Regions from separate parts of the Mycobacterium paragordonae genome, predicted to be linked through region 1. Evidence: riboswitches for the same ligand, from Rfam matches in the RefSeq annotation. Region 1 holds a riboswitch; the other holds the start of a gene.

The links. Region 1 has a riboswitch for cobalamin ahead of C0J29_RS14140 (PPE family protein). Riboswitches for the same ligand answer to the same signal wherever they lie in the genome.
Region 2: another riboswitch for cobalamin. It lies ahead of metE (5-methyltetrahydropteroyltriglutamate--homocysteine S-methyltransferase); the one in region 1 lies ahead of C0J29_RS14140 (PPE family protein).

What each region holds. Positions count from the first base shown of each region.
Region 1 covers NZ_CP025546.1:3,082,399-3,093,846, reverse strand. The annotation lists gene C0J29_RS14145 (acyl-CoA synthetase) at 1-1,316, opposite strand, end outside; gene C0J29_RS14140 (PPE family protein) at 1,436-3,097, opposite strand; cobalamin riboswitch at 3,209-3,395, opposite strand; gene C0J29_RS34395 (PE family protein) at 3,622-6,771, shown strand; gene C0J29_RS14130 (ABC-F family ATP-binding cassette domain-containing protein) at 6,840-8,630, shown strand; gene C0J29_RS14125 (cytochrome P450) at 8,636-9,919, shown strand; gene C0J29_RS14120 (type III polyketide synthase) at 9,902-10,963, opposite strand; gene C0J29_RS14115 (type I polyketide synthase) at 11,117-11,448, opposite strand, start outside.
Region 2 covers NZ_CP025546.1:5,301,642-5,313,089, reverse strand. The annotation lists gene metE (5-methyltetrahydropteroyltriglutamate--homocysteine S-methyltransferase) at 44-2,326, opposite strand; cobalamin riboswitch at 2,484-2,753, opposite strand; gene C0J29_RS23725 (SDR family oxidoreductase) at 2,784-3,431, opposite strand; gene C0J29_RS23720 (TetR/AcrR family transcriptional regulator) at 3,452-4,714, opposite strand; gene C0J29_RS23715 (SDR family NAD(P)-dependent oxidoreductase) at 4,876-5,838, opposite strand; gene C0J29_RS23710 (acyl-CoA dehydrogenase family protein) at 5,835-6,920, opposite strand; gene C0J29_RS23705 (acyl-CoA dehydrogenase family protein) at 6,917-8,071, opposite strand; gene C0J29_RS23700 (nitric oxide reductase activation protein NorD) at 8,241-9,938, shown strand; gene C0J29_RS23695 (CbbQ/NirQ/NorQ/GpvN family protein) at 9,966-10,814, shown strand; gene C0J29_RS23690 (ABC transporter substrate-binding protein) at 10,899-11,448, shown strand, end outside.

The DNA of each region.
Region 1 (11,448 bases):
AGCCGCGCCAGCCGCGGCAGGGTGCGTACGGTCTCCACGGCAAGGGTGCGCATGGAGCGGTTGGCCGCGACGACGGCGTCGGCCGCCCCCCGGGCCAGCGCCAGCGCCGCCTCGGACACTTCACCGAGGCCGTGCGCGATGCGGGAGCTGAATGCCACACCGCTGTCGTTGTGCTCCTCGGGTTGCTCGACCATCAGGCTGATGCTGGCCGGCTTGTCGCCGTTGCTGGAGATCCAGCGCACCCACTCGGCGACGGTGGGCCAGCTCTGCAGGGCGGCGCGGGATCCCACCACCAAGCCGAAATGCCCTGTGCGGATCAGACATTCGTACACTTCGGTGTTCGGGGCCGCCCGCCGGATGCCGCGCACGGAGGCGGGCTGGCCGATGTCGTCGACCTCACCGACGAAAGCCAGGATCGGACAGGTGATGTCGGTCAGGGTCACCATCTGACCGTTGATGGCGAATCCGCCCGTCATCATGCGGTTGTGGGCGATGAACTGCTTGAGCAGTTCCGAGATGGCCGGGCCGGACCAGGCGATCCATCCCTCGCGTTCGAGGAACCGGCGCTGCTGTTCCCGCGGCAGCAGTGCCTCGCGGTCGTGCAACTGGCGCACGAAGTCGATGCGGGCCTGGGCCGTCTTGATCGGGTCCATCATCTGAAAACCGGTGCGCGCCATCCAACTTGGGATGTTCAGCCGGTTGAACACGTGGTCGGCCATGAAGTCGGCGACGCCGGCGCCCATGTTCGCCGGGATGCCCATGGGCAATGCGGCCAGGGTGTCGACCGGTGAGCCGAACGCCACAATGCTGGCCAGGTTCTTCGACCGTCGATAGGCCGCGACCTGGTAGCACCACATGCCGCCCTGGGAGTACCCGACCAGGTGCACGTCCTGGCCGGCGGCGTTCCTAACGGTGTCGATGGCCTGATCCAGCGCGACGATGTGGTCGGCCAGGGTGCGCCGCATGCCGCCCTCGACCTTGTCCGGTGACCCGAAGTCGATCACCCACGGGTCCAGCCCGCTGGCATGCAGGATGCCCACCGCGCCGTCTTCCCGGGTGACGTCCCACATGTCGGCCGACATCATCATCGGGTGCACCATCAGCACCGGCGGACCCACCGACGGCTGGCCGGGGCGGTTGTCCGGCGGAAAGTAGCGGCGCAGCTTGTACATCGGCACGCTCTCGACGACCTGGGACGGCGACGGGATGCTGCCGGTTTCCAGACCGCCCAGCCGGAGCACTTCCAGACCGTTCTGAGCGGTGGCTACCAGCCGCTCGACCGGACGCGTGACCATCGAAAAATTGAGATCCACCACTGCTCCTCAATGCTCCTGACGTCGGCCTTGACCAGCGAGGACATCATGGCACATCGGCCTTGACGTGTGGTCTGGGTCACGGTGTTTGCGGCCGGAGGGGCTCGCACGACCAGAGATCCTCACCGCTCGCCGTGCTCGCCTTCCCACGTTCCCGGCAGCATCGGAATCCGCGGCCCGCCACCGAATTCGTGGTCGGCCAGCGTGGTCAGACCCGTTGCACGGGCGCCCCGGCCGGCCGCAGTGCCGGCGAACCCCATGCTCGTCGCGCCCGTTTCCGACGCGGTCACCTCGGGCTCCAAATCCATGTACTCGTAGCCCCGGCCGAGCTGAGCGACCTTCGCCCGCCGGCGCCGAGGCGTGCCCGCCGGTTCCTCGGGAGCCGGCGCGGCGGTGGGCTCCTGCGCGCTGTCGGGGTCCGGCGCCTTCTTCCGTGCAGCCGCTACCGCGGCCTTTCTGGTGACCGAGCCGAGATCACCCACCAGGTAGCCGAAGTTCTCCATACCGGCACCCAGGCCCATGCCGACGCCGGTGCCGGTGAAGGTCGGCGGCGCCGCGGTCGGTGGAAGTGCCGGTGGTGCGGGAGCCGATCCGGTCACCTCAGCCGGCGCCGGCGCGGGTGACGAGGTGGAGGTCGGAACGGACGGGGCGAGGGCAGCAAGCGGCGGGCTGACCGGTGGCGCCACCGGGGGTGCCGGGGGCGCCACCGCCAACGCCGCCAGGCCCTTGATGCCGATCGGGGCCAGCACCGCGCCGGCGGCCAGTGGCACCAACGGCGCGGTCAGCAACGGCACCACCACCGCGAGCAGCACGATGGTCTGCTCGAGCAGCGTCTTGAGCAGCGCGATGGTGTCGGTGATGACCGTGCCGATGATCTCCACGGTGACGAACAGGATGGTGAAACCGATGGTCGTCGGATTGCCCGAGGCGAAAGCCGCCGTGAGATCCAGGGCCACGAACGAGAACATCTGCGACAAGAACAACACGTAGGTGCCGATATCCATCGGGTAACCCAGGGCGAACGCGACGTTGAACGGGCTGAAATAAGTCAGCGGATTGCCGAGGATGACCAGATAGGGATCGAATCCCGAGAACAGCGCCTGGAAGAACGGCAGGTTGGACAACGCGTCGATCAACGGCTGAATGTAGTTGTCGTAGAAGTCGATATAGCCGATGTCCGTCAACCACTGGTAGAAGTCGGTCTGCCGGTCCGGAGGGAGATCGTCGGCGGCCGCCAGTGCGCCGGTGGTGACGATATCCGGCGCTGCGGTGGTCTGTGGCGCGGTGTCCACCACCGCCGTGGCAATGCCCTGATAGGTGGTCATTACGGTGGCGGCCTGGATCCACATCCGCACGTAGTCGGCCTCGTTCAGCGCGATCGGAATCGTGTTGATGCCAAAGAAATTCGTGGCCACCAGCACGGCGTGCGTGACGTGATTGGCGGCCAGTTCCGCCAGCGTGGGCATGGCGGCCAGTGCGGCCGTCCAGGCGGTGGCCGCGGTCTCCTGCCGGGCAGCCATCGCCGCGCTGTCGGCCCCGGCCTGGATCAGCCACCCCAGATACGGCAGGTGGGCGGCCACGTAGGTCTGGGCGGTCGGACCGTCCCAGCCGCCGGCCTGCACGGCCGCCAGCACCGCCGCCAGGTCCTGGGCCGTCTCGGCGTAGGACGTGCTCAGCGAACTCCATGCGGCAGCGGCGGCCAGTAGTGGCCCGGCGCCGGGACCGCTACTGAGTAGCGCCGAATGTACCTCCGGCGGCGCGGCCGCCCAGATCGGGGCGGTCACTGCGCGACCACTTGGCAGGATACGGAAAACGTTGTCCGCGAACAGAAATGACCAAAAACAAACCGGATATGCATCGGACGGCGATCGCTCTCTCGGGGTACACCGCCCCGGGTCGCAGGACGCGATGACGCGAGTATCCTGGCTCTCGGATCGTTGCTCGCCTCGCCTTCCAGCTAATCGCCGTGGCGTATGAGGGTCGCTCCCCGATTACAGTGGCGGGACCGCGCCGGTTTCACACCGGCTTCCTGCATCGTCATTGCCTTACCGGTGCATTGTCGCATCAAGCCAGCCCAACCGATAGCGGACACCGGTGGCCTCGGTCCCCCGAATCAGGCCAAGTCGTGCAATGCAGCGGTTTACGCAATGGGGCCGGCGCAGCACTCCCGCTCGACTGGTTTGTCGGCGCTAGGGCATGGCCGGTTGAGGCCTGCTGGCGGGGCGAATGAGGGCGAAAGTCCCTAGGGGTGGCGGCGCCGTTGCGCGACCGTGTTCGTCGAGGACCCCGATCGGGCGGGAGAATAACGATGTCGTATGTGGTCGCGTCGCACGAAATGTTCTCGGCGGCGGCAACGGATTTGGGCAGTATCGGCTCGTCGCTGAGCGAGGCACATGCGGCTGCGGTCGCCCGAACCACCGGGATAGTGGCCGCGGCCCAGGATGAGGTGTCGGCGGCGATCGCGGCGCTTTTCGGCGGTTACGCCCAGGAATATCAGGCGTTCAGCGCGCAGGCGGCGGCGTTTCACGCCGACTTTGTGCGCACGTTGCAGTCCGGTGCCGCGGCGTATGCGGGCGCCGAAGCCGCCAACGCCGTGCCGCTGTCGGCCCAGTCGATAGCGGATGACCTGCTCGGGCTGATCAACGGTCCCAGCCAGGCGCTGACCGGTCGCCCGCTGTTCGGCGACGGCGCCGACGGGGCGCCCGGCACCGGGCAGAACGGCGGCGAGGGTGGATGGCTGTGGGGCAACGGCGGCAATGGTGGGTCGGGCGCGGCCGGCGGTAACGGCGGCTCCGGCGGGTCCGCTGCCTTTTGGGGTCGCGGCGGCAATGGTGGCGCGGGCGGAACCGGGGTGGCCGGCGGTAGCGGTGGTAACGGAGGTGCCGGCGGCGCCAACGGTCTGATCGGCGGCGGGTTAGGACCGTTCGGCGGCGCTACCGGCGGGTCCGGCGGGGCAGGCGGTGCAGGCGGAGTCGGCGTGGCGGGTGGGCCCGGCGGTAACGGCGGGTCTGGCGGGGCCGGCGGGGCAAATAGTCAGCTGTTGTCGCTGTGGGGTCATGGCGGGGCCGGCGGGGCCGGTGGCGCCGGCGGCGCCGGGGAGGCCGGTACGGACGGATCGGCCGGCGGCATCGGTGCTACCGGTGGGCAGGGTGGAATGGGTGGCGTCGGTGGGGTCGGCGGCGCCAACAAGGCATGGCTGGGCGGCACCGCCGGCGACGGCGGAGCCGGCGGGGCGGGTGGCGCCGGTGGCCTTGGCGGTAACGGCGGCAGCGGCGTCGGGCTCGGCATGGACGGCGGAACCGCGGGCGACGGCGGGATGGGTGGTACTGCCGGTACGGCCGGTGCCGCCGGTGCCGCAGGAGGCCTATTCGGGGCCGCTGGCCACGCGGGCAGCGCAGGCGTCGGCGGCGCCGGCGGCACGGGCGGCGCCGGCGGTGCAGGCGACGCGGGCGCTTCGGGCAGCGATGGCTTTTTCGGCGGCCATGGTGGCCGCGGCGGCGACGGTGGCGCCAGCGTGAGCGGAACCGGCGGCCGGGCCGGGGACGGCGGCGTCGGCGGTGCGGGCGGCGCCGGGGGCGCCGACACCGGCGGCGGCGGGACGGTTGCCCCCGGTGGCGGTGGGGGCGGCACCGGCGGCGACGCAGGATCACCGGGTAGCGGCGTGGTGGCGGGCAGCGGCGGGGTCGGCGGAATGGGTGGCGGCGGCGGCGCCGGCAGCGAAGGCGTGGCCGGCGACGTCGGCGGCACGGGCGGCACGGGCGGTCGCGGCGGCAACGCCACCGGTGCCGCCAGTGTCGGCGGCCATGGCGGCAGCGGCGGCAGGGGCGGCGTCGGCGGTCACGGCGGCACCGGCGGCACCGGCGGTGTCGCGGAGAACTACGGAACCGGAAATGTCACCGGCGGAGACGGCGGTGCTGGCGGGGACGCGGCTGACGGCACCGGCGGCGCCGGTGGCGACGCCGGTTACGCGAACATCTATAACGGCGCCTCTAACAGCACTGCTGCCGGTGGCAACGGTGGGGACGGCGGCGACGGCGGCACCGGCGGGCGCGGCGGCAACGGTGCTAATGCGTTCACGCGAGGATTTGGACACCTCACCGCCGGCACCGGCGGAGACGGCGGCACCGGCACCGTCGGCTACGGCGGCAGTGGTGGTGGCGGCGGCGGCGCGGAAATCCAGAACAACGCCTCTACGGTCACCCTCGTCGGCGGTTCCGGTGGGCACGGCGGCGATGCCACCGGCCCCACCGGAACCGGCGGGTACGGCGGGGCCGGCGGCTTCGCGGACACCTCCGGAACCGGTGACGCCATCGGCGGCACCCCCGGTGCCGGCGGCACCGGTTTCAACGGCGGCGGCGGCGGCCGTGGCGGTGAAGCGGTTGTCGCGGGAACCGGACACGCGTACGGCGCCAACGGCGCGAACGGCAGCAACGGCAACGGCGGGGTTGGCGGGGCCGGCGGCCCCGGCGGCGACAGCGTCAGCGTCTCGGCGGGTTCAGCCACTGGCGGAAATGGCGGGGCCGGCGGCGACGGCACCACCGGCGGCGACGGCGGGTGGGGCGGAGAGGCGTACTCACCGGGAACCGGACATGTCACCCCCGGCGCCGGCGGGGCGGGCGGTGACGGGACGACCGGTAACGGCGGTACCGGCGGTGACGGCGGTCGCGCGTACATCGAGAGCACCACCTCTACGGCTGACGCCGTAGGCGGGCTCGGCGGCGCCGGCGGCAGCGCCACAAGCGGCACTGGCGGTTCGGGCGGGTGGGGCGGTCACGCGGTCAACTACGGCACCGGAGACGCCATCGGCGGCACCCCCGGAGCCGGCGGCACCGGCCATAACGGCGGCGCCGGTGGCCGCGGCGGTAACGCCTTCAACTACGGAACCGGAGACGCCATCGGTGGCGACGGCGTGCACGGCACGGACGGCGCCGGCGGAACCGGTGGCATTGGCGGCAGCGGTGGCGCCGGGTGGGTCCGGAACAGCACCTCTGCGGCCACCGCCGCCGGCGGCGATGCCGGGACCGGCGGTGGCGGCACCAACGGCGGGGAAGGCGGCAGCGGTGGCTATGCGTTCACCGCTGGAACCGGAAACGCCATCGCCGGAACCGGAGGAGCCGGCGGCGACGGCACCACCGGTTACGGCGGCGACGGCGGGTGGGGCGGTACCGCGGAGATCGAGAACACCGCATCGACGGCGGGCGCCACCGGGGGCTTCGGCGGCCGGGGCGGCAACGCCACCGGCACCGGCACCGGCGGAAATGGCGGGCTCGGCGGCACGGCCTACAACTACGGGACCGGAGCCTCAATCGGCGGCGACGGCGGCGACGGCGGCACCGACGGCGCAGCCGGCGGCTTCGGCGGCAATGGCGGTGACGCGCTCGCAGCTGTTCTGGCCCATGCCGTCGCCGGGGGCGGCGGGATACCCGGAGGGCTGCCCGGCACCACCGGACAGCTGTGACCGGCCAGATCGACCTCACTGAGGTGACGAGCCAGTCCATGCGGTAGCAAGCCGGTAGCCTCAGCCCAGTGGCACACCTGCTCGGAGCCGAGGCCGTACACCTGGCATACCCGACCCAGGTGGTCTTCGAATCGGTCACCCTGGGCGTCAACGACGGCGCGCGCATCGGAATCGTCGGCCGAAACGGCGACGGCAAGTCCAGCCTGCTGGGCCTGCTCACCGGCCAGCTCACGCCGGACTCGGGACGGGTCACCCAGCGCAGCGGGCTGCGGGTGAGCGCACTGGCCCAGGCGGACACCCTGGATCCCGAACACACCGTCGGCTGGTCGCTGGTCGGTGACCAACCCGAGCATCAGTGGGCCGGCGACGGCCGGGTGCGTGACGTGGTGGCCGGACTGGTCTCCGATATCCCCTGGGATGCAATGGTTTCCACGCTCAGCGGAGGCCAGCGCCGGCGGGTGCAGCTGGCCCAGTTGCTGATCGGCGAGTGGGACGTGATCGCCCTCGACGAACCCACCAACCACCTCGACATCGAGGGGATCACCTGGCTGGCGGGTCATCTCAAGCAGCGCTGGGCCCGCAGCAGCGGCGGTCTGCTGGTGGTCACCCACGACCGCTGGTTCCTGGACGAGGTGGCGACCACGACGTGGGAAGTGCATGACGGCGTCGTCGAACCCTTCGAAGGCGGCTATGCCGCGTATGTGCTGCAGCGGGTGGAGCGGGACCGCCAGGCCGCGGCGTCGGAGGCCAAGCGGCAGAACCTGATGCGCAAGGAGCTGGCCTGGTTACGCCGCGGCGCCCCGGCGCGAACCTCCAAACCCAAGTTCCGCATCGAGGCCGCCAACCAATTGATCGCCGACGTCCCGCCGCTGCGCAACACCGTCGAGCTGGCCAAGCTCGCGACCGCCCGGCTGGGCAAGGACGTGATCGACCTGTTGGACGTCTCGGTCTGTTACGACGGGCGCCCGGTGCTCCGCGATGTCGAGTGGCGCATCGCCCCGGGCGAACGCACCGGGATCGTCGGAGCCAACGGCGCCGGCAAATCCACCCTGCTGGGGTTGCTGGCCGGCACCGTGCAACCCGACAGCGGGCGCGTCAAGCGCGGCAAGACCGTCCGCCTTGCGGTGCTGGATCAGCAGGGTGACGAGCTGACCTCGATGGCCGGCGAGCGCATCGCCGACGTGCTCGGTAGGTTGCAGAGCGGCTATGAGGTCGAGGGCCGCGAGATGACCCCGACGCAGTTGCTGGAGCGGCTGGGCTTCGGCTCCGGGCAGCTCTCGGCGCGCGTCGGGGAGCTGTCCGGCGGTCAGCGCCGACGCCTGCAGTTGATGCTCACGCTGCTCTCGCAACCGAACGTGCTGCTGCTCGACGAGCCCACCAACGATGTCGACACCGACATGCTGACGGCCACCGAGGACCTGCTGGATTCCTGGGCGGGCACCCTGATCGTCGTCTCGCACGACCGCTACCTGCTCGAACGCGTCACCGATCAGCAGTACGCGATCGTGGACGGCCGGTTGCGGCACCTCCCGGGCGGCATCGACGAGTACCTGGCCCTGGCTCGTCAGTCGCCCGCCAAGCCTCCCCGGCCGTCACCGCAGCCGTCCGGGGCGGCACCGGTCGCGCACCAGTCGATGTCGGGGGGACAACGCCGGGCCGCCGAGAAGGAACTGGCCTCCGTCGACCGCCAATTGGCCCGCCTCGCCGCCCGGATCGAAGCCAAGCACATCGAGCTGGCCGAACACGATCAATCCGATCATGTCGGAATCACGCTCCTGACAAGGGAATTGCGCGGTCTGGAGGACGAAGTCGGCACCCTCGAGGCGCAGTGGCTGGAATTGTCGGAGGCGCTGGAATGAAGCCGGTGTCCTACCCACCCGGTGAGGCGCTGTTGGCGGCGTACCGACGCCGTGGCCCGGTCATCAATGCCGGGATCGGAAGCCGCGGATTCGTCTATCTGCTTGGGCCGGAGGCGAACAAGTTCGTCTTCGCCAACGCCGATGCGTTCAGCTGGCGGGAGACCTTCGAGACGCTGGCGCCGGTGGACGGCCCGACCGCACTGATCGTCAGCGACGGCGACGACCACCGCCGCCGGCGCAGCGTGGTGGCACCGGGACTGCGCCACCGCCAGGTTCAGGAGTACGTGCAGACCATGGTGCGCTCCGTCGACACGATGATCGACGACTGGCGCCCCGGCCAGCGGGTGGATATCTATCAGGGTTTTCGTTCGGCTATTCGGCGCAGTACCGCGGAAAGCCTGTTCGGTTCCCGGATGGCCGCGCATTCGGATTTCCTTGGCGCACAGCTGCAGCCGCTGCTGGACCTGACCCACCACCTACCCCAGGTGATGGCGATGCAACGGAGGCTCAACTCCCCCGGCTGGCGGCGCGCGATGACCGCCCGGGCGCGCATCGACGAATTGATGGACACCGAGATCGCCGATGCCCGGGCCCGGCCCAGACCCGACGACCATATGCTGACAACGCTGCTCAACGGGCGATCCGACGAAGGACAGACCCTGAGTGACAACGAGATTCGCGACCAGATCGTCTCGATGATCACCGCGGGGTTCGAAACCACCAGCGGCGCGCTCGCCTGGGCCGCCCACCTGCTTTTGACGATGCCCGGCGCCTGGGATACCGCGGCTGCCGAGGTAGGGCGGGTATTGGGCGGCGCGCCACCCGCCGCCGCGGATCTGCCCGCCCTGACTTACCTCAACGGCGTTGTGCACGAGACACTTCGGCTTTACCCGCCGGGTGTGATCTCGGCCCGGCGGGTGATGCGGGACCTGCGCTTCGAGGGCCGTCACATCCCGGCGGGCCGGATGATCGTGTTCAGCGCCTACGTCACCCACCGGCTGCCCGAGATATGGCCGGAGCCAACGCAATTCCGCCCGCAGCGCTGGGACCCCGACGCCCCGGACTACCGCAAACCCGCTCCATACGAGTTCATTCCGTTCAGCGGCGGCTTGCACCGGTGCATCGGTTCGGTGATGGCCATCACCGAGATGACGGTGATGCTGGCCCGGCTGGTCGCGCGGACCACCCTGGACCTACCGGCTCAGCGCCTCCGGGCGGCGAACTTCGCGTCGCTCAGTCCCAAGCCGGGTCTGACAGTGCACGTGCGCGAGTCAGTGCCAGCGCAGTAGCACCAGTTCGGCGCAGAACCCGGGACCCATCGCAAGCATCAAACCGGGACTCCCGCTGGGCGGCCGTTTCTCGATGGTGTCGCGCAGGATATGCAGCACCGAGGACGAGGACAGGTTGCCGATCTCGCCGAGGGAGCGCCAGGTCAGCTCGAGCGCCTCGGGCGCGAGCTCCAGGCAACTGGTGATCGCGTCGATCACCTTCGGCCCACCGGGGTGGCTCACCCAGGTGCCGATGTCGTCGCGGTTCAGGTCATGCAGGGCGAGGAACCCGTCGACGTCGGCCGGCAGGTGCGCTTCGATCAGGCCGGTCAGGTCCGGGGACAGCCGCAGCTGCAGGCCGTGCGATCCGACGTCCCAGCCCATGATGTCCAGCGACTCCGGGTACAGGCGGCTGCGGGAATCGACGATGGTGGGTCCGGTGGCCCGGATCTGCTCGGCGCGGCGGTCACCGACGGCGACGACGGCGGCCGCGCCATCGCCGAACAGAGCCGTTCCGATCAGACCCGAGACCGTCGGTTTGACCGCCGGGTAGGTCAGCGAGCACAGCTCGACGGAGATCAGCACCGCGACGCCGTCGGGAGCCCCACGCAGGTAGTCGTGCAGCCGCGCCACGCCCGCCGCGCCGGCCACGCATCCCAGGCCGAACAGCGGCATCCGGCGGACGTCGGGTCGCAGTCCGAGCCGTCCGGCGATCCGCGCGTCCAGCGACGGAACCGCGACGCCGGTGACGGTGGTGGTGACGATCAGGTCGATGTCCTGCGGCTGCAGGCCCGCCTCGTCGAGAGCGCCCATCAGGGCCTCGATGCCGAGGTCGACCGCCTTGTCGATAAAGATCTCGTTGGCATCGCCGAAGTCGTTCAGGGACGGGTAGCGCTCCAGCGGCAGCACGAAGTGGCGATTGTTCACCTTGGCGGACTTGTGCAGCCGCCGAACGATCTCTTCGTGCTCCTTCAGCCCCGGGAACTCGACGAACAGATCGGTGATCTCACTCTGGCTGTATCGGTGTGGTGGCAATGCACCGAAGACTCCGGCGATGACGCTCATTGACCCTGCCTCATTCAGTTACTCGTCGGACAGCCCACCCCGAAAAGACTTGTTAAAAACCAGAGTTTAGTTCGCATTTCGCAACCTGGCAAAGACGGTGATATTCAACACCTGTCTTATTGTGTGAGAAATATTTGTCAGTGATACCTGGCGTCAGCCATTATCATCCTCGCCGTCGAGCGTCATCGCGATTAGCGCGTCCGGGCTCAGGGAGTCGATTACATCTTCGCGGTTTACCGCGTCTGACATGGCCTTTTCCGGTCTACCCGCCAGCAGCAGCAGTTTGTCGAGTAAACCGGTCCGCCGCAGCTCGCTGATTGGAATCGTGTGTAGTAACGACCAAATCCCGACGTCACCGGATTCGCTGCCGGGATCACCCGACAGTAGCTGTGCGAGATGTTCGGCCAGGACGATTGGCGTGGGATAGTCGAAAATCAGGGTGCGCGATAGTGGCAATCCCGACAAAGCGCTCTCCGTTTTCAGGC
Region 2 (11,448 bases), 2.2 Mb from region 1:
GCGATTTTGCGTCTGCTCGCGAGTGGGCGTGCCCCCGGAGGAGCTACGCCTCGGCGCGCACCTGCTGCGCAGCGGCCACCATGTTCCGCAGTGACGCGGTCACCTCGTCGACGTTCCGGGTCTTCAGCCCGCAGTCCGGATTCACCCAAAGCCGTTCAGCAGGAACGGCTTTCACTGCAGCCCGCAGCGACCTCGCCATCTCGTCGGTGCTCGGCACCCGCGGCGAGTGGATGTCGTAGACACCCGGGCCCACGCTGTTCGAGAAGCCGATCGCATTCAGGTCGTCGAGCACCTCCATGTGCGAGCGTGCCGCCTCGATGGACGTGACGTCGGCGTCCAGGTCGGCGATCGCGCCGATCACCTCCCCGAACTCCGAGTAGCACAGATGAGTGTGAATCTGGGTCGAGTCGTCGACACCGGAAGTGGCCAACCGGAAAGACCCGACGGCCCACGAGAGGTACTCGTCCTGGTCGGCGCGGCGCAACGGCAGCAGCTCCCGCAGCGCCGGCTCGTCGACCTGGATCACCGCGATACCCGCGGACTGCAGGTCCACTGTCTCGTCCCGGATCGCCAGCGCCACCTGGTTGGCAGTGTCGGCCAACGGCTGATCGTCGCGGACGAACGACCACGCCAGGATCGTGACCGGCCCGGTCAGCATGCCCTTGACCGGCTTGTCGGTGAGCGACTGCGCGTAGGTGATCCAGTCGACCGTCATCGGGTGGGTACGCACCACATCGCCGAACAGGATCGGCGGACGCACACAGCGGCTGCCGTAGGACTGCACCCACCCGTTGTCAGTGGCGAAGAAGCCTTCCAGCTGTTCGGCGAAGTACTGGACCATGTCGTTGCGCTCCGGCTCGCCGTGCACCAGCACGTCGATGCCGAGTTGCTCCTGCAGCGCGATGACGTCGGCAATCTCCTTCTTCATCCGCCGCTCGTACTCGGCCTGGTCGATCTCACCAGAGCGCAAGGCGGCCCGCGCGATGCGGATCGCCGAGGTCTGCGGGTAGGAACCGATCGTCGTGGTCGGCAGCACCGGCAGCTGCAACCGCGCGTCCTGGCTGGCGCGACGCTCGGCGGGGTCGCCGCGGTGGACGCCGGACGCGACGATCGACTGGATGCGGGCCCGGAGCTCGTCATTGTGCAGCCGTGCGTCTTTCCGGCGCGAGGCCACGGCCGCGTTGGAGGCCGCGATCTCGTCGGCCACCGCCTCGCGGCCGTCCCGCAGCGCCCGGGCCAGCACCACCACCTCGCGCACCTTCTCCGCCCCGAACGCCAGCCAGCTGCGCAGGTTGTCGTCCAGATCGGTCTCCGGCTCCAGCGAGTACGGCACGTGCAAAGTGGAGCACGACGTCGAAACAGCTACGGCCCCAGCGGGTCCCAGCAGGGTGGCCAGCTTGCCCAACGCCGCCTGCAGGTCGGTGCGCCAGATGTTGCGGCCGTCGACGATCCCGGCCACCAATGTCTTGCCGGCCAGTTCGGCAACGGCCGCCACCGCCGTGTCGGGGCCGTAGACCAGGTCGACGCCGATCGCTTCGACCGGGGTGCGGGCCAGCCCCGCCAATGCCGCGCCGGGGTCGCCGAAGTAGGTGGCGACGTGGATGGCGGGCCGGTTGGCCACCGCCCCCAGCGTGTTGTAGACGGCCTCGGCCAGCGCGGGCGCATCGGGGGAGATGTCGGTGACCAACGCCGGCTCGTCGAACTGCACCCACTGCGCACCGTTGTCGGCCAGCAGTGACAACAGCTCGGAATAGACCGGCATCAGCTCCTGCAGCCGCTCGATCGGTGCGCCCGCTCCGTCCACCGCCTTGCTCAGCAGCAGGAAGGTGACCGGCCCGATAATCACCGGACGCGCCGGAATGCCTTGTTCCTGAGCCTCTTTCAGCTCGAAGAGCACCTTTTCAGGGTGCAGCGAAAACTGGGTCGACGGTCCGATCTCGGGAACCAGGTAGTGGTAGTTGGTGTCGAACCACTTCGTCATCTCCAGCGGGGCGACCTCGTCGTTGCCGCGCGCGGCCGCGAAGTAGCGGTCCAGATCGTCGGAGATCCCGGCGACCCGGGCCGGCAGCGCGCCGAGCAACACCGAGGTGTCCAGCATCTGGTCGTAGTACGAGAAGGTGTTGACCGGCACCGAGTCCAGGCCGGCGGCGGCCAATGCCGACCAGGTGTCGCGGCGCAGGTTGGCGGCGACGGACTCCAGGTCGGAGCGGCTGGTTCGGCCTGCCCAGTAACCCTCGGTCGCGCGCTTGAGTTCGCGGCGCGGGCCGATCCGGGGGGAACCGGTGATGGTGGCGGTGAATTTCGGAGAACTAGCTGAAGCGGTCACGAGCGGTCCTTCATTCGACGGTATGGACACCGCCCGCGGACGCGCAGCCGACAGTCGGGGCGATGCGCATGTGCTCTCTGGAGCCCGCGTACCACCACGGCTGGCTGGCCAAACGCCCATTCCACGAGGCGATGTGCCGCCGGGCGCGGCGCGCCCGACACAACTGGCAGGTCTTCGGACTCACAGGCGCGCACCGGAAGGTGCTCCCGCCCGGTCGACGATGCGGCCCGGAAGGGGCCGCTGAAGAGCCGGGCAGGTTTCCTACTGGCCGTCGCTTCCCAGTCCGGTGCGGACCAGTGCATGTGACGGCGGTCGTTCCTGCATACCGCTGCGGGACAGTCCCGGATTCTCACCGGGTTCCCTCTCGCGAGGCTTGGAGGCCTCGCTCGATGCCGGCGCCACGAGGGCACCGGCAGACCAGTTGCGAGGACAAGGCTACTCCGCGGGCAGTAATCGGTTACGGCACGGGCGCCACTGCGTCCGCGATCGGCACATCCCCGTTGTTGAAGTCGATCGTGCGCCGGATCGTCGCGTCGTCGGCAAGAGTGGCCGCGACGACGGCCGCCACATCTTCCCGCGAGACCTCACCCTTGGCTTTGCCCACCGCGATGTGTCCGGTGCCCGGGTCGAGGGTGAGCCGACCCGGGCCCAGCACGGTCCAATCGAGTTCACTGGCGCGCAGGTGGGCGTCCGCCGCGGCCTTGGCCTCGGCGTACGGGAAAAACGAATTCTCCGGCGACACGCCGTGTCCGGGGCCCGCGCCGAAGTACGACACCATCACGAACCGCTTGACCCCGGCCTGAGCCGCGGCGTCGATCACGCGGATCGCGGCGTCCCGATCCACGGCGTACGTTCGTGCCGGGTCACCGCCGCCGGCCCCGGCGGTGAAGACGACCGCGTCGTGCCCGGCCAGCAGGTCGGCCAGGGCGTCGGTGTCGAGTTGCTCGATGTCGGCGGTGATCGGCGTGGCGCCGGTGGCCGCGACCTCATCGGCGTGGTCGGGGTTGCGGAAGACCGAGCTGACCTGGTCACCACGCCCGGTCAGGATTCTGGCCAGATACAGCGCGACCTTGCCGTGGCCGCCGATGACAATGATGTGCGCCATGAGTTCCTAGGCTACTTGCGCTACTCGACGGCGCGAACCGCCGCACCACGCAGGACGGTGTCACGAGCCAGGATGAGCGACGATCGGGTGCCCACCGCGCGCAGGATGTTCTCCGGTATCCACTGCATGCCGATGATGCTGCGGGCCAGCATGGTGATGCTGGGCGCGTCGATACGTATCTCGGAGGACCGGATGCCTTCAGAGAGGAGCGATTTCATCTGACGCAGGCGAGTGGTGTACAGCCAGCCCGGGTTGGCGGTGTTCGGGGGCGACTGACGCATCCAGGCGAGCTGAATGCGGAATTCGTCCGAGAACTGGTCCAGCGCATTGACGTTGACCCAACTCAGTGCGTCCAGCTTCTCGATCGGGGTTGCCGCACAACGCAGTACGTCCACCCAGCCGGCTTCGACCTTCTGGCCGAAGGAACGCATGATCGAAGCCAGCAGTTCGTCTTTAGACCCGATGACGCGATACACGGTGCCCGTGCCCAGGCCCGCCGCCGACGCGATATCCCTGATCGTGGTGACTTCATATCCCTTGCGGCCGAACTCCGCTCGGGCCACCGCCCGCAGATGCGCCGCCTTGTCGCTGGGATCGGCTTCGCTGTCGTCGGCCCAGGACGCAATGACATCGCCCGCCGCGGCGAACGCCTTGGACCGGTCCAGCGCTTCGTCGCTGGGCGGCTGGGATGCCAACCCCTGCAATATGATCCGGCACATCAGGGTAGCCACCTGGTCGGCGGAGGAGTTGTGCCGAATGACGTCGAGCCCGACCTGCAGCATGGTCTGGCAGATCCGGTCGGCCAGCGTGGGCAGATCGATGTCGGCCTTGATGTAGCCGCTCCACCGCGCCGCGCGCAGCGTTTGCAGCATCGCCTCCTCAATCGCGGTGGGGCGCTGCTGCGTCAGCTTCATCAGCTCCGGATCAGCGCTCGGGCCCTCGTAGAAGGACATCTGCAGGGCGGCCCGATGCCGCACCGCGCAATTGGCGATCGCCGATCCCAGTTCGATGATCTGCTCGGCAGGAGGACGCGAGTCCGGCTCGTCCAGCTTCGCCTGGGCGCTCTCCCCGATGCGGGCCAGGTCGGCCTGGTAGCGACGGATGAGTTCGACGAGGATCGCCTCTTTGGACTCGAAATGGTGGTAGAGGCTGCCCGGGAGAATGCCTGCGGCGTCGGCGATCTCCTGCAGCGACGTCCGCAGGCCCGACGAGGCGATCAGCGACGCCGCCGTCTCGAGGATTTCGGCGCGCCGCGTGCCGGCCTCGGTGGCGCTGTCGGTCATGGCCCGCTCGGGGCGGAGGACCGCGGTGCCGGCAGCGTGCGCAAGTCGTCCTCCTGCTGAACCAAATCTTTGGTAGAGGCTATCAGACCCGCGGCGCCAAACGCGCTGCTGAGGAACCCGGAAGGGGGTGTGGACCACATCCTAGAGCGCGATGTCCACGATCAGACGCCGACGTCGACGCCGCGTTGAGCACAGACGCCGAACACTTCCTCGAAGATCGAGCCGGGCACGGTGAACGGTTCGGTCGCCGACACCTCCGACAGATGCGCGGCTATGTCCTCGGCACTGGGCGCGCCAGCGCCATCGCCGTCGCCATCGCCATCTGCAAGCCAGCCCGCCCCCAGCCCGACGAACACCCGCGCGAAACGCCCCGCGCACGCGGAGAAGTTCTGATGGCTCAGCTCACAACCGCGACTGGCCAGGAAGACCACCATCGGCACCACCAACTCGGGCTTGATCAGCTCCAGGAAGCCGATCTCCTCCAAAGCTTTGGGATCTCCGACGGTTTCGGTCACCATGCGCGAAAAACCGAACGGCAGAACGGTATTGCTGAGAATTCCATGTGCGGCGCCCTCGATGGCGATGACATTCGACAACCCGACCAATCCTGCTTTGGCCGCGGCATAGTGGGCTTCCAGCGGCTGGCCGAACATGCCGCCCGAGGAGGAGACGAAGACGAACCGGCCGTATCCCTGCGTCTTCATCACCCGGTAGGCGGGTTGGCTCAGATAGAACCCGCCGTCCAGGTGCACCCCGAGCATGCTGCGCCAGTGGGCGGCGGACAATTCGTCGAACGGGATGCTGTTGAAGATTCCGGCGTTGCTCACCACCGCGTCGAGTCGGCCGAAGTTATCGACGGCCGCGGCGACGATCGCCGCACCGCCTTCCGGGGTGTCCACCGACTCGTGCGACGCCACCGCCCTGCCCCCGGCAACTTCGATTTCGGCGACGACCCGGTCAGCGACGGTGGTGTCGGCGCCTTCACCGTGCATGGTGCCACCCAGATCGTTGACGATGACGGCGGCGCCGCGCCGGGCCAAGTCCAGCGCGTAGAGCCGGCCGAGTCCACGTCCGGCGCCGGTGACGATTGCGACCTGATCGGTGAAGTCGACGGTGTCGGTCATCGCTTTCCCTTCTTGGCAAGGTGCGCACCGACTTCGGTGAGATAGCAGTCCGAGCTGCCGAGGAAGGCGCTCCAGCTCAGCAAGCGCTTGAGATAGAGGTGGGCGTCGTGCTCCCAGGTGTAGCCGATGCCGCCGAATACTTGGATCGCGGTGTCGCCGACCGTCGCCAGGCGTCCCGCGAAAGCCTTGGCGCGCAGGGCCGCAAGATGCCGTTCCTGCGGTGAGTTCTCCGCTGCCCAGAGCGCGTGGATCACCCCGCTGCGGGCCAGCTCCACCGTCTCGAACATGTCGACGCACAGATGTTGAATCGCCTGGAACGATCCGATGGGCGCTCCGAATTGGGTTCGGGTCTTGGCATATTCGATGGCCGTGTGCATGACGGCGCTGGCGGCGCCCAGCGCGTCGGCGGCCGCGGCGATCAGTAGATCGTCGGTGACAGCCTGGAGATCGTCGGCGGACAACGTGCCCAGTCGCTGCGCGCTCGCATTGTCGAGCTCGACCCGAAACTGCTTGCGGGTCGGGTCGATACCGCGCTCGGGGGTCACCGAGACGCCGGCCGCGGCGGACTCCACCGCGAAAAGCTCCGTGCCGTCCCAGACCAGCAGCACGTCGGCAGCCTCCGCATCGGGCACGGCCAGGGGTGGCGAGCAGACGCAAAAGCCCCCGTTGCGTGTCGAAACGAGGGACTTTTGGGACTGCTCGCCCAGGCCGGCGACCGCGACTTTGCTGGTGCCGTCGGCGATCCCGGCGAGAATGCCGGCCGCCGGCTGCCCGCCCACCCGGGTGAGCGCGCGGGCGCCCGCCACCGCCGTGGACAACCACGGTCCGGGATGCAGGGCGGCGCCGAGCTCCTCGGCGACGATGCCGGCCTCGACCATCGTCATGCCCGCGCCGCCGAATTCGGCCGGCACCAGCACACCGGTTGCACCCAGCTCCGCCAGGCTTCGCCACACCGCTTCGGTGGTGCCGGTCGGATCGTCGAGCATCGGACGCACGTGGCCCGAAATGGATGCCCGCTCAACAAGGAAGCGCCGCAACGTATCCCGCAGCGCGACCTGTTCGTCGTCCAGTTCGAGGTTCATTTGCGCGGCAGTCCCAGCACCCGCTGAGCGGTGATGTTCTTGGTGATCTGGGTGGTGCCGCCGGCGATGGTCAGTGACCGCGAGGTCAACCGGTAGTCGCTCCACCGGCCGTGCACACCACCGGTGCCCAGCACGTCGAACGCCAAAGCGGCAAGCTCCTGGCCGATCTCGCCCCACACCGTCTTGGCCAGGCTGGCCGACCCGAATGCGGTGATGTCCGGACCGCCGTGCAGCGTGGCGGAAATCGACCGCTGGCAGAGCACTTCGAGATACTTGATGCGGACCGCGATCTCGCCCAGACGCCGCAAGATCACCGGATCAGTAAGGGCGTCCCCGGCTTGCGCCAGGTCGGCTACCAGTTCGTCCAGTCGCAGTTCCAATTCCGCGTACAGGCGTGCCGCCCCGGCTCGTTCGTGACTCAGCGTCGTGGTGGCCACCTGCCATCCGCCATCGAGCGGGCCTAGCAGTGCGTCGGCCGGCACCCGCACGTCGTGGAAGAACACCTCGGCGAAATCGGTGTCACCGTTCAGGGTTACGAGCGGACGAGCCTCGATGCCGGGCAGCGACATGTCGACGATGAGGCAGGAGATGCCCTTGTGTTTCGGCGCGTCGGGGTCGGTGCGGACGTACAACTGACACCACTTCGCCTTGTGGCCCAGGGAAGTCCAGATCTTCTGACCGTTGACGACGAAGTCCTCGCCGTCGCGCACCGCTCTGGTGCGCAGGGCGGCCAGATCCGATCCAGCCTCGGGTTCCGACATGCCCTGGCACCAGATGTCGTCGGCGCGCATCATCCGGCGCAGCAGTGTCGTCTTCTGAGATTCGGTGCCGTACTGCATGATCGCGGGTGCGATGTTGTTCATGCCGATGACGTTGAGTGGCAACGGTGCCCGGGCCCGTGTCGTCTCCTCGGTGTAGACGAGTTGTTCGAGCACGGTTGCGCCACGGCCGCCGTATTCGACGGGCCAGGAGACCGCCGCCCAGCCGGCGTCGGCCATCGTCGCATTCCAGGCGCGCAGCTTGTCGAACGCCGCTTCGTCGCGCCCGGAGGGCCGCCGGGCGGCGATCAATTCTTCGGTCAGGTTGGCCGACAACCAGGCACGCAGCTCAGCACGGAACCGCTCGACCTCGGCCGGGTATGAGAAGTCCACGTTTGCGTTCGAACCCCGTCTGCGCGTGATTGACTTGCAGCCAAGGCGAACTCTACGTTGGAACAGATATTTGGTCAATCGGGATCACGAGGGTGGCCGGTCGTTCGGAGGTGTGTGCGTGGACGACCCTTCCCAAGACGCTCAGGCCGACATGCTGCAGGCCCTGGGCATGTTGGCGTCGGCATTGGCCGGCAAAGCCGTTGCAGTGGCCCGGTCGCAACCTGGCGAACCTGCCTGGACGGACGGCCAGACGATCCATGTCGACGGGTCCCTCGGAGCGCGCGCCCGGCTCGAGGCGGTCGCGGTGCAGGCCTCGTTGATCGCCGCCGGCAGCCTGGCGCCGAATGTGCTGAAGCCCCTGGTCCGGCATCGCGGTCTGGCCAGGCGCTATCTGGCGATCGAGGGTCACCGCGCGTTGGTCGCCAACGCCGGTCTACTCCCGCGCGTTCTGGTGGCGCTGGGTGATCGCGAGATCGCGGCCCGCAGCGACTCGCCGCTGCAGTCGCTGAGCATCGCCGAGGGGCGGGCGGCGGTAGCCGAGCCGGCGGCGGCCTTCGGCGTGATCCGCCCGTCGAGGGTGCTGGCTACCCACGCCCGGGCCGCCGCACAGACGGATACGTCGGCCCCGCAACACGTTCCGCGAAGTGAGAGCGCGCGGGAGTTGGAAGAGCTCGATGACGGCGAAACGGACGACTCCGACGACCCCGATCTGTTCAGCAGCCCGGTGGGCGGCGGTGGCTTCATCGGCAAGTTGCTGAAGAAGATGCTCTCGTCGGCACGCAAGACCGGCAGTGGTGGCGGACCCCCGGGCTCGGACAGCCCGACGCACCGAACGAACTCGGGCAAACGGGGAATCCACGCCGTGTCGTCGCTCGCCGCGACCTCGAGCGAGGAGATCGACGACCGGTCCGCGCACGGCGACGGCGTGCGCTACCCGGAATGGGACGTCACCCGCAGGCGCTACCGTCCCGCGTGGTGCACCGTACGAGAGGTCGAGCCGAAGATCAACGCGACGGCAACCCAGGCAATCCCAGAGATCGAATCTGCTATCGGAGTGCGACGTCCCTTGTCCCGGCTGGGTATGGGGCTACACCGCCGCCACCGCCAGTCTCAGGGTGACGACATCGATATCGACGCCGCCGTCGAAGCGCGCGTGGAGGCGCTGGCCGGCGCTGTGCCCGCCGAAGCGGTGTACCTCGACAGCCTGCGCCGCCGACGTGATCTGTCGGTGTTGCTGTTGCTCGATGTGTCGGGATCGGCCGCCGAGCCGGGAACAGTGGGGCGGACCGTGCACGAGCAACAGCGCGCGGCCGTCGCCAATCTCACTGTCGCGCTTCATGATCTGGGTGACCGGGTAGCTCTCTACGCATATTATTCGCAGGGTAGGGGAGCGGTGAGCATGATCCCCGTCAAGCGCTTCGACGATCACCTCGACGCCCGGGTCGTCAGGCGGCTGAACAGTCTGGAACCGGGCGCGTACTCGCGCCTCGGTGCCGCCATCCGCCACGGCTCGACGGTCCTGGAATCGCGCGGCGGTACCTCGCGGCGGCTGTTGGTGGTGCTTTCGGACGGGCTCGCCTACGACCACGGATATGAACGGCCCTACGGTGCCGCTGATGCCCGCCGGGCCCTGACCGAAGCCCGCCGCCGGGGCACCGGCTGCGTGTGCCTGACGATCGGCGCCGGAACCGATGTGCTGTCCCTGCGCCGCGTTTTCGGCACCACCGCGCACGCGATGATCGAGCGCCCGGATCAACTCGCCGGTGTGATCGGCCCGCTGTTCCGGTCCGCCCTGCGCTCAGCGGAGGTGCGCCGAAAGCCTTCTGCCGCATCGTCAGTGTTGAAAACAAACATCTGGTCCGGTTAGTCTTCGGGCAACCGCAGAAGGGAAGTCATGGCCCAGGAGTCCGCTCTCGTTCACAACGTCGACATCGGGGTCCGTCCCGATGCGGAGCGGGCGCGCCCCTACTATCAGGCGGTCGGCAACGAGGAGGTCGTCTTCAAGGCCGCCTATCGACAGAACCTGACCATCCTGCTCAAAGGGCCGACGGGTTGCGGCAAGACGCGCTTCGTCGAGGCGATGGCTCATGACCTCGGCCGGCCGCTGATCACCGTCGCGTGTCACGACGACCTCACCACCGCCGACCTGGTGGGTCGCTATCTGTTGCAGGGCGGCGAGACGGTCTGGGTGGACGGTCCGCTCACCAGAGCCGTGCGTGAGGGCGCGATCTGTTACCTGGACGAGGTGGTGGAAGCTCGCCAGGACACCACCGTGGTGCTGCATCCGCTCGCTGACCACCGGCGCCAGCTGCCCATCGAGCGCCTCGGCGTGACGCTGGACGCGGCCCCTGGATTTGGACTGGTGGTGTCCTACAATCCCGGCTACCAGAGCGTCCTCAAGGACCTGAAGGATTCGACCCGTCAGCGCATGGTTGCCCTCGAATTCGGTTTCCCCGCAGCCGATATCGAACGGGGGATCGTCGCACACGAGGCGGGGGTGGATGACGCGACGGCGGCCGAGCTGGTGCGCTTCGGTCAGGCCATCCGACGTTTGGAAACCGGAGGACTGCGTGAGGTCGCCTCGACCCGGGTGCTGATCGCCGCGGGCCGGCTCATCGCCGAGGGGCTGAGCATGTCGGAGGCGGCGCGGGCCGCGATCGCCGGGCCACTGACCGATGACGTAGCGGTGGGTAGGGCCTTGGGCGAAATGATCGAGGTCTATCTGGGTCAGGGCGCCGGATGATTGACGGTGCAAATGTCCCCGACTAGGGTGTGAACAAATATTAGGTTTTACGGCGGCGCCGTTGGATCAGCCCGGGGAGGTCACATGTCCTACGAGAGCACCGCAGAGCCGATCAAGGTCGGCTACCTGATGGACTTCAAGCTCCCGCCGGGCTTTCCGGAGGACCTTTTCGCTTCGTTCACCCAGACTTTCGACCTCATCTTCGAAGAGGCCCTCGCCCAAGGGCTGATGGACCGTCCGGTGCAGATGATCTATCGCGAAGTGGAGGGTCTGCCCAAAGGCTCGGTCAAGGCCGTGATCGACGCCTATGGAGAACTCGTCGACGAGGGCTGCCTGGTGGTCTTCGGTCCCAACATCACCGACAACTGCGTGCCCCTGCGGGAGGCGATCGAGGAGCGGTTCAAGGTTCCGGCGATCAGTGTGACGGGTACCGACGACTGGTTGGGGGAGTGGACATTTGCTTTCCCGCAGGGCTCGATGACCGATGAGCCGATCTTCCTGGCCGACCTCATCGCCAAACGAGGTCTCAGCGAAATCGGGGTGCTGGTAGAGCAGAGCCTGATCGGCGAGAGCTACCTGAAGAATCTGCGAAGTGCCTGTCGGCGCAAAGGCATTCGCATCGTGGCGGAGGTTT